Regions from separate parts of the Protofrankia sp. Cj3 genome, predicted to be linked through region 3. Evidence: predicted binding sites of a transcription regulator. Region 3 holds the regulator's gene; each other region holds the start of a gene.
What was found. The regulator LexA, encoded in region 3, represses DNA repair genes until DNA is damaged. The targets are predictions, from matches to a motif close to CGAACNNNNGTTCG.

Region 1: a site for LexA is predicted at 961-974, ahead of dnaB (replicative DNA helicase). Genes of this name have one in related genera too.
Region 2: a site for LexA is predicted at 1,088-1,101, ahead of MJ783_RS14025 (SAV_6107 family HEPN domain-containing protein). Genes of this name have one in related genera too.
Region 4: a site for LexA is predicted at 1,383-1,396, ahead of MJ783_RS02545 (HNH endonuclease signature motif containing protein). Genes of this name have one in related genera too.

What each region holds. Positions count from the first base shown of each region.
Region 1 is NZ_CAKJTR010000003.1:11,190-13,389, reverse strand. It holds gene rpsR (30S ribosomal protein S18) at 1-12, shown strand, start outside; gene rplI (50S ribosomal protein L9) at 24-470, shown strand; gene dnaB (replicative DNA helicase) at 1,048-2,200, shown strand, end outside.
Region 2 is NZ_CAKJTR010000094.1:2,898-5,097, reverse strand. It holds gene MJ783_RS14030 (hypothetical protein) at 269-847, shown strand; gene MJ783_RS14025 (SAV_6107 family HEPN domain-containing protein) at 1,199-1,642, shown strand; gene MJ783_RS14020 (DUF3040 domain-containing protein) at 1,921-2,200, shown strand, end outside.
Region 3 is NZ_CAKJTR010000025.1:29,527-31,726, reverse strand. It holds gene miaA (tRNA (adenosine(37)-N6)-dimethylallyltransferase MiaA) at 1-616, opposite strand, end outside; gene lexA (transcriptional repressor LexA) at 655-1,428, opposite strand; gene MJ783_RS05610 (LysM peptidoglycan-binding domain-containing protein) at 1,715-1,987, shown strand; gene nrdR (transcriptional regulator NrdR) at 2,098-2,200, shown strand, end outside.
Region 4 is NZ_CAKJTR010000010.1:14,894-17,093, forward strand. It holds gene clpB (ATP-dependent chaperone ClpB) at 1-300, shown strand, start outside; gene MJ783_RS02545 (HNH endonuclease signature motif containing protein) at 480-1,352, opposite strand; gene MJ783_RS02550 (polysaccharide deacetylase family protein) at 1,479-2,200, shown strand, end outside.

The sequences.
Region 1 (2,200 bases), on a different contig from region 3:
ACGGCTCGCTGAGGAGCATGGCGATGAAGCTGATCCTCACTCAGGAGGTACCCGGCCTCGGTAGCCCCGGTGACACGGTCGACGTCGCTGGCGGCTACGGGCGTAACTACCTCATCCCCCGTCGGTACGCGATCGTGGCGACGCGGGGTGCCGAGAAGCAGATCGCTCAGATCCGCCGGGCCCGCTCGGCCCGGCAGGTCCGGGACCTCGGGCATGCCAAGGAGATTGCCGGCCAGCTTTCCAGCCTGTCCGTCCAACTGGTGAGCCGGGCGGGTAAGGAAGGCCGGTTGTTCGGCTCGGTGACGGCAGCGGACGTGGTGGCGGCGGTCGCCGCGGCAGGCGGTCCGGACCTGGACCGCAGGCGGGTGGAGCTACCGAAGCCGATCAAGTCACTAGGTGCCCACACGGTTTCGGTGCACCTGCATTCGGACGTCGTCGCGACCGTCCGTCTGGACGTCATCTCTGCCTGAGAAGATCTGTCTGAGAAGATCAAGGCAGGTTTGAAGCAGGCGGCTTGGGTGACCACGGTGTTGGCTGCTGGCCGCTGGATCGGTCGGTTGATGTTACATCGTGGTCACCCTTCGTGCTGTTGTTCTCTGTCGGCGCCAGATCCATTGTTGATCTTCGGGGGCACGAGGCACACGATGATCGAATTCTGGATTTCTTCTGTCCACAGGCGGTGGATGGCGCCCATGCCCACCAGGCCGTGACTTCGGCTTGGACGATCTGTCCTTCAGTTGGTTATCCACAGCTTCAGGGGACTTGTCCTGATGCTGTCCCCAAGACTTTCGGTCTTATCCACAGGTCTTATCCACAGTTCCTGTGGATAACTATTTGGGCTCCTGGAGCGCACCCCCGTACAGTCGGCGCCGCTGGCTGGACTGTTCCCTGGGGTTGGCCGGTCGGCTGGGTGTGGCTGCTGGGCGGAGGGCGGAGGATTGACAGAACCATCTCGACCGTCGAACATATGTTCGACGGTCGAGATGCTCGAAGCGGTGGTTGCGACACAAGCGGCGGTCACGACAAGGCGCATGGCAGGGGGTGGTCATGACACTGACCGATATTGACCGCGCTCGGAGTGGTGCGGGCGGGTCGGTCGACTTCGATCGCATCCCACCTCATGATCTTGCTGCTGAGCAGAGCGCGCTGGGCGGCATGCTGTTGTCGAAGGACGCGATCGCGGACGTCGTGGAGGTACTCGCCGCGGGTGACTTCTATCGGCCCGCGCACGGCACGGTCTACGGCGTCATCGGCGACCTGTACGGCCGTGGTGAGCCGGCTGACGTCATCAGCGTCGCGGCCGAACTCGGCCGGCGGGAGCTGCTTGAGCGGGTGGGTGGGCCGGCATACCTGCACACCCTCATCTCAAGTGTGCCGACGGCGGCAAATGCCGGCTATTACGCCCGCATCGTCGCGGAGAAGGCTGTTCTGCGTCGCCTGATGGAGGCCGGCACCCGTATCGTCCAGCTCGCCTTCGGCCCCGCGCAGGACGTCGACGAAATCGTCGACCGTGCTCAGGCCGCCGTCTACGAGGTCACTGAACGTCGTTCGAGTGAGGACTACGCGCCCCTCGGTGAGCTGCTCAATCCCGCTTTGGAGGAGATCGAAGCCATCCAGGGGCACAACGGGTCACTGACCGGGGTTCCCACCGGCTTCAATGACTTGGACGAGCTGACCAATGGGCTGCACGGTGGCCAGTTGTGGATCATCGCGGCCAGGCCCGCCGTCGGGAAGTCGACCCTCGGTCTAGATCTTGCCCGAGCCGCGTCGATCCGTAACAGCATGACATCTGTGATCTTTTCGCTCGAGATGAGCCGGATGGAGATCACCATGAGATTGCTGTCGGCGGAGGCACGGGTATCGCTTCAGAGCATCCGTACCGGCCGCCTCACCGACGAGGACTGGGCCCGCCTCGCCCGCCGGATGGGCGAGGTCGCCGACGCTCCCCTGTTCATCGACGACAGCCCGCACCTGACCATGATGGAGATCCGGGCGAAGGCCCGGCGGCTCAAACAGCGCAACGACCTACGGATGATCGTCCTTGACTACCTGCAGCTGATGTCGTCGCCGAAGCGAACCGAAAACCGTCAGCAGGAGGTCAGCGAGATATCGCGTTCGCTGAAACTTCTTGCCAAGGAACTCGATGTCCCGGTGGTGGCGATCTCCCAGCTGAACCGCGCCTCGGAACAGCGTGCGGACA
Region 2 (2,200 bases), on a different contig from region 3:
TGGGTCGCCACCGCAGCGTGCGTCGTGGGTGCCGCTGTCGCAACCACTTCGCGTGCGTGGGCCGAGTCGGATGGGCGACTGTTACCGATACGAGGCAGCGCGGGCTCTCTCGTCCGCGGTCCGCGCGGCTGCCGCGGCTGATTCCGCATTTTTGTCAACGGAACATCAATTTTCGCTCTGATCGCATGTGTACGACTGGTTGATGACTGCTTGTTCTGCTTGTTCTATCAGGCCCGCTCGCCCGAGGGCCGAGGAGCAACAGGAGGGTATGTCGATCATTATGGACACATCGACGAAGGAGACAGCACGGTCAGGACTTCTGCATGAGGTGGCGCTGGGCACCGTCGACGGCAGACCGGACCAGGTCGTGCTGGTCGCGGATGGCAGGCGCGTCGCCGCGATTCTCGCGGACTGGGATGAGCACCGCCGGGTTGAGCTGATGGTCGCGGGCCGGCTGCTGGCGTTGGAAGCTGATCCTGATGGCCGTGGGCTACGGGTGTTCGATCCCGTTACGTCGATTCCGCTGGTTGCTTTTCGGTCGGCGCGCCGCGGTGGTGGCGGTACGGTCGAACTTCCGGGCAGCCGTGCGGTGCGTTGGGTCGTTCCCCGCGGTTCCGTCTTTGAGTGCGGCTTTCTGAGCAGCCGGGGTGGCGGTCTCATCCGGTTCGCCCATGACGGCACCGCGCTGGTGCTTGTGGACGACGATCATCGTCGGCGCGGAGGTATTCACGACCCGTTGGTTCTTCTGACGCTGGGCTGGTTTCTGCTGGTGAAGAGCCGACGGCGGCACGATCACGGTTCTTTCGCGTCACCGCAGCCGGCGGCCCAGGTCTGTGCGGCCGCGTAAGGGCCGCCGGTGGTGTGGTTATGGTCTTGTTTTCCGCGTCACCGGCGGCCGGGTCCGCGCGGCACGGCCTGATTCGCGCGCTGATAACCACCGGCCGCCGCGATGGATGCCGAGCGGCTCAGCCGCCGGGAACGTGTTCGCGGCCGCTGCGGTAAACGGCCGCCGTCTTCCGTCCGGCGGCCCGTTGCGGCCGGCGATGTTGACGACCTGCCCCGGTCGGGGTTTACTCCTTTCAGAGTACGAACACGCGTTCGATTCATGGAAGGAGTGGTCATGAGCCGGCGGAGTGTTGACCAACACGCTGCATGTGCCGCACCTGCTCTGACTCGGGAACGTTCTGGCGTACGAACGGTGCTCCCGGTCGCGGGGCTGCCTCGCCGTTCCCGTGACGAGCTGCTCCTGGCCGCGCGTCACGGCCTTGACGAGGCGAGCCTCGCCCAGCTTCCCGGCCAGCGGTACGCGCTGGCCCATATGGCGGCGTTGCGTGCCGCCGCGGCCGTCCTCGCTGATCGAGCTCAGGCCCGTCCCGGTCACCGTGGCCGGCCGGTGAGCGTCTGGCGGCTACTTGCGACGGTGGCGCCTGAACTGGCGGAGTGGGCCCAGTTCTTCGCCGCCGGTGCGGCGAGGCGGGCGGCGGCCGAGGCGGGCCTACCGGTGGTCGGTACCCGCGATGCCGATGACTTGGCCCGTCAGGTCGAAATCTTTCTCACGACGGTGGAAACAACATTGGGTCTGCCGTCACAGGCGGCGCTGCCAGCTATGGTTGTCGGGCCGGTCAGATCTTCCCGAGACTGAACGCACCCGCTCGTGTTCGGTGCGTGCCGCTTCGGGCGCGCGGTGCCGAGCGCGCCTTTGATCGCGTGCGTGGCCGTTTCGGCGTCGGCGCGATCCGGCCGGCGCCGCTGATGGCCCCTCCCGGCGTGAGGCGGGATGGGCGGGGGGAGGACTGACGGCAGGACGAACCGATCGGTCTGTCTCGGCATGGTTGGTTGCCTACCGCGCCCGCCCAGTCATGCCTATTCTTGGGTGTCAGGTTCCGTCTGCCGGACCTGCCGGTCGTGGGAGGAGCGTCGATGCCGCTCTCGGAAAACGAGCAGCGCCTGCTGGATCAGATCGAGCGCGCGCTCGTCGAGGACGATCCGAAGTTCGCGAGCACGGTCCGCTCGACGAATCCCCGTACCTACCTGCTACGCAGGGTTCGTCGCAGCGTTCTCCTGTTCCTGTTCGGATTGGTTGTCCTGGTCATCGGGGTCGTGCTCAACCGGACGCCGTTGATCGTTGTCTTCGGTGTGCTCGGCTTCGTGCTGATGCTGTTCGCGGCGTCACGTGGTGCCGCGGATCTTCGCCGGATCG
Region 3 (2,200 bases):
CAGCCCACATCGCCGCCACGCGGTCGGCGACTCGGATATCAAGGTCATGATGGTCGAGGCCGATCTGGACGACGTCATAGACCGCGCGGTGTTCCGGTAGGGAGGCGGCGAAGCCGCCGGTGAGCTCCAGCACTTCCAGCGCGCGCACGATGCGGCGACCATTGCTGGCCAGGATGGCGGCAGCCGCTTTCGGCGCCCGCGCGGTCAGGTCGGCGTGCAACGCGGCCGCCCCACGTTCGGACAGTTCCTGTTCAAGGCGCGCGCGTACCGCCGGGTCGGTGCCGGGAAACCTGAGGTCGTCGATGACAGCCCTGAGGTAGAGCCCTGAGCCGCCGACGAGCACCGGGGTCCGGCCGGCACTGAGCAGATCGTCGATGACGGTTCGTGCTCTGGCCTGGTAGGAGGCCACGTCGGCGGTATGGGTGATTTCCCAGATGTCAAGCAGATGGTGCGGGACGCCTCTGCGCTCCCGCGTCGGTACTTTGGCTGTGCCGATGTCCATGCCGCGGTAAAGCTGCATGGAGTCGGCATTGACGACCTCACCGCCGAGTACGGCGGCAAGGTCGATCGCAAGTTCGCTTTTGCCGGCCGCCGTCGGCCCGACGACCGCCACCATGCGTCCGGCTTTCTCCCGGTCGGCACAGCCAGCCACGATCAGACCCGGCGCAGAACCGCGACGATCCGGCCGAGGATCGCCGCCTCGTCACCCGGAATATCGGCATAGGCCGGGTTCTGCGGTTGAAGCCATGCATGGCCATCACGGTGACGCAAGGTCTTGACCGTGGCCTCACCATCGATCATTGCGGCGACGATCTCGCCGCTGTCCGCGACCGGCTGTTGCCGGACGACCACCCAGTCCCCGTCGCAGATCGCGGCATCGACCATGGAATCCCCGACAACGCGCAGCATGAACAGGGTGCCCTCGCCGACGATTTCGCGGGGAAGAGGGAAGATCTCCTCAACCGCCTGTTCGGCAAGAATCGGTCCGCCCGCCGCGATGCGGCCGAGGACGGGTACGTAGGCCGCGTCGCGATGGCCGTCCGACGGGACCACCGATCCGTCGGCACCGGCAGCCGGCATCGCTGGTGCCCCGAGACGGAGGCTGTCGCGTGCCGCCGGGCGGACCGGTGCGTCCGCGGAAAGTACCTCCATGGCCCGCGGGCGGTGGGGGTCACGCCGTAGGAAGCCCTTCTCCTCCAGCATCCTGAGCTGATGCGCGACGCTGCTTGTGCTGGTCAGCCCGACCGCTTGGCCGATCTCGCGCACGCTGGGGGGGTATCCGCGGCGCTCGACGGCATTGCGGATCACCTCCAGCACCTTGCGCTGGCGGGGGGTCAGGCCCGACGCGTCCGCCGGCCCGTCCGGCAGGTCGCGCACGCTGCCGCGTGGTGGCCGGCCACGTCGGGTGCGGTTGGGGTCGGTGGTCATACCTGCCGTTCTCCTTCGTTTCGCGGTCGTGGCAGACTCCGCTCCCGGCGGACCCAGTGGTTTTGCCAGGAACCGGCGCTGGTGGTCACAACCGACATCTCATCGGTACGACCGTAACTGCCGTGACCGAATTTCTCAAACGTCTGTTCGAGCGTGTCGTGGCGATTCCGTCGGGGTCGTGCGGTAGAAACTCGATCGGGAGTTCGATCGAACGGATGTTCGTTGTTTGCGATCTCGGAGGTTGAAGGAGTGTGTGGTGGAGAGGTCGGCTGAGCCTCCGCTGAGGTTGACCAGGAGGGGTCGGGCGGTCCTGGTCGTCCTCGTCGCGGCTGTCTTCTGTCTGGTCCTGTCTCTCGCGCGGGTGACCTCGTTGGCCTCGTCGCGTGGGGGTGGCGGGCCGGCGCGTGTTCATGTGGTCCAGTCCGGGGAGACCCTGTGGGGGATAGCGCGTGGGCTGGCGCCCGAGGGTGACACCCGGGTGGTTGTGGCGCGGCTGGCCGGTATGAATCAACTCGGCACCACCGATCTTGTTCCGGGCCAGGCGCTTCGCCTGCCCTGACCGTTGGACACGCCGGCGGGTTTGCCAGGTCGTGGTGGCTGACTCTATCGTCCACCACAACATGTGGTAGTTACGAAGGTGTAAGTCATCAAGATTTTGGGGGATCGTCCGTGCGATGCCCGTTTTGTCGACACCCGGACAGCAGGGTTGTCGACAGCCGCGAGACCGAGGAAGGTGCCGTGATCCGCCGTCGGCGATCGTGCTCGTCCTGCG
Region 4 (2,200 bases), on a different contig from region 3:
CTTGACCGCGACGACCTGGCCCGCATCGTCGACCTCCAGCTTGACCTGCTGCGAGCCCGGCTCACCGACCGGCGGATCACGCTGACGGTCACCGACGCGGCACGTGCCTGGCTGGCCGACGCCGGCTTCGACCCGGTTTTCGGGGCCCGCCCGCTGCGGCGGCTGGTGCAGACCTCGATCGGAGACTCGCTGGCCCGGGAGCTGCTCGCCGGCACCGTACGGGACGGCGACGAGGTTGTCGTGGAGGTCGACCCGAACCGCCGTGGTCTCCAGGTCCACCCCGCGGTGCATACCGGATGATCGGTTCGGACTACGGCGTGTTTCGGAAGTCGTCGTTCGATCAGGAAGGCGCGTCCAGGTGGTTCCTGGCAAGGCCGCAGGCCACACCGATACCGGATGAGTTGTACCGGTGTGGCCGAGAACGCAGCCAGAGGCCGCCTGGACGTGGCGAGCCGGACAGATGGCTTTCGAAACACGCCCTAGGGCTCACTGTCGGCGTCGGCTCTCCGGATCCGCCAGGTGCCGATGTCGTCACGGTAGAGGGTCTCGCCTTCCTCATGGAGCCTGCGATGATGCCGCCCGCATTGCAGAACAAGATTGTCGAGTTCAGTCGGCCCCCCGTCGATCCAATGCACGAGATGATGACCGTCGCAGAACGACGGCGGCCGGTCACAGCCCGGGTAGACGCATCCGCCGTCGCGGAGCTCCAACGCGCGATGCTGCGCGGCAGAGACTGTGGGAGCCTCCCGGCTGAGATCGAAAATTTTGCTTTCGCCCCAGGTCAGCAGATGACTGACTCGTGCGTCGCACGCGATCCGGCGGATGGCGGCAGGAGTGATCGGCCATCCGCCGGTGAAACCAGCACGGACGGTGAGCCTGGTGGGAAACTCCGGCGGACGGACCGCCGCTGCCGCACGCGCGGGGACGGCAGAAGGGTCCGAGCCGGCTTCTGAGGCCGCCGAGGTTGCTGCCCGCACCGGCGGTAGCAACGCCGCGACCTCGACTACAGCGGTCAGCTGCGGTCGATGGCCATGCACCTGCGAAAGATCCGCCTGGCCCAGATAATGTCGGGCGATTTCGACCAGGGCGTCCGCCCGACGCTGATCCTTGGAGCGCGTATCGTCTGCCGCGGGCGCTCCTCCCATAGCCGCGTCCAAGGCCGCGGTGACAGTCTCCCCTCCTTCGGCGTCGAGCTGGCCCCGCAGGAACATCTTGCCCTCGAGCGAGGACGACACGGTCAACGCACACGCCCGATGAGCGCCGTTCCGATCTCCGCTCACGGCGTCAGGATCAGAGAGCGGATCGAACCGAGCCGCCATACCCCGCCGTGCGGGCAGATCAGCCAACCGCATACCAGCCACCCCTTCCGCCCCAAAGGAAGTCGAACTCACGTTCGAAGCATAGCCGAAGCGAAGAGCACGATCAACCCCGCGAAACGCGCGATGGGGCTGGCCCAGCACCGGCGGTAAGGTGCTGCGGTGTGCTTTTCCGGTTCATCGACTCGGCGCGGCCTGTTCGCGGGTGCGGCGCTGGTGCTTGCCGGATGCGCAGCTGGCGGCCGTACCAGCGGTGGCACCGGCAACGGCGGTGGTGACAGCGGCCGCGGCGCCGAGCCATCGGTGAGCACGCCGCCAACGGCCACCGCGGGAGTTGTCCCGCCGCCGGCGGGTGCCGCCGCGGCAACCTCCTCCACGCCGTCCGCCGGAGGCGGCCCGGCGACCGAACTGGTACGCGCGAGCTCAGGCCGTCCGGAGGTGGCGCTGACGTTCCACACCAACGGCGACATCGCTCTGGTCGACGGGCTCCTCGCCGCTGTGGCCCAGGCCCAAGTGCCGATCACCTGCATGTTCGTGTGCAACTGGCTGGAGCGGTACCCGGACTACGCCCGCCGCGTCCGGGACGCCGGACACGAAATCGGAAACCACACGTACACCCATCTCGCCGATCTTGACCGACAGAGCGCTTCCGTGGTGCGCTCGGAGGTGGAGCGCTCGCAGGAGATCATGGAGCGAGTGACCGGCGGGCCGGGGGACTACTTCCGGCCCTCAGCGATGCACCATGCCACCCCGACGGTGCTCGCCGAGGCTGGCCGGGCCGGTTACGCGCACTGCCTGTCCTACGATGTGGATCCGCTCGACTACACCGACCCCGGCGCCGACGCGGTGGTCACGCGCACACTTGCGGCGGTGCGGCCCGGCTC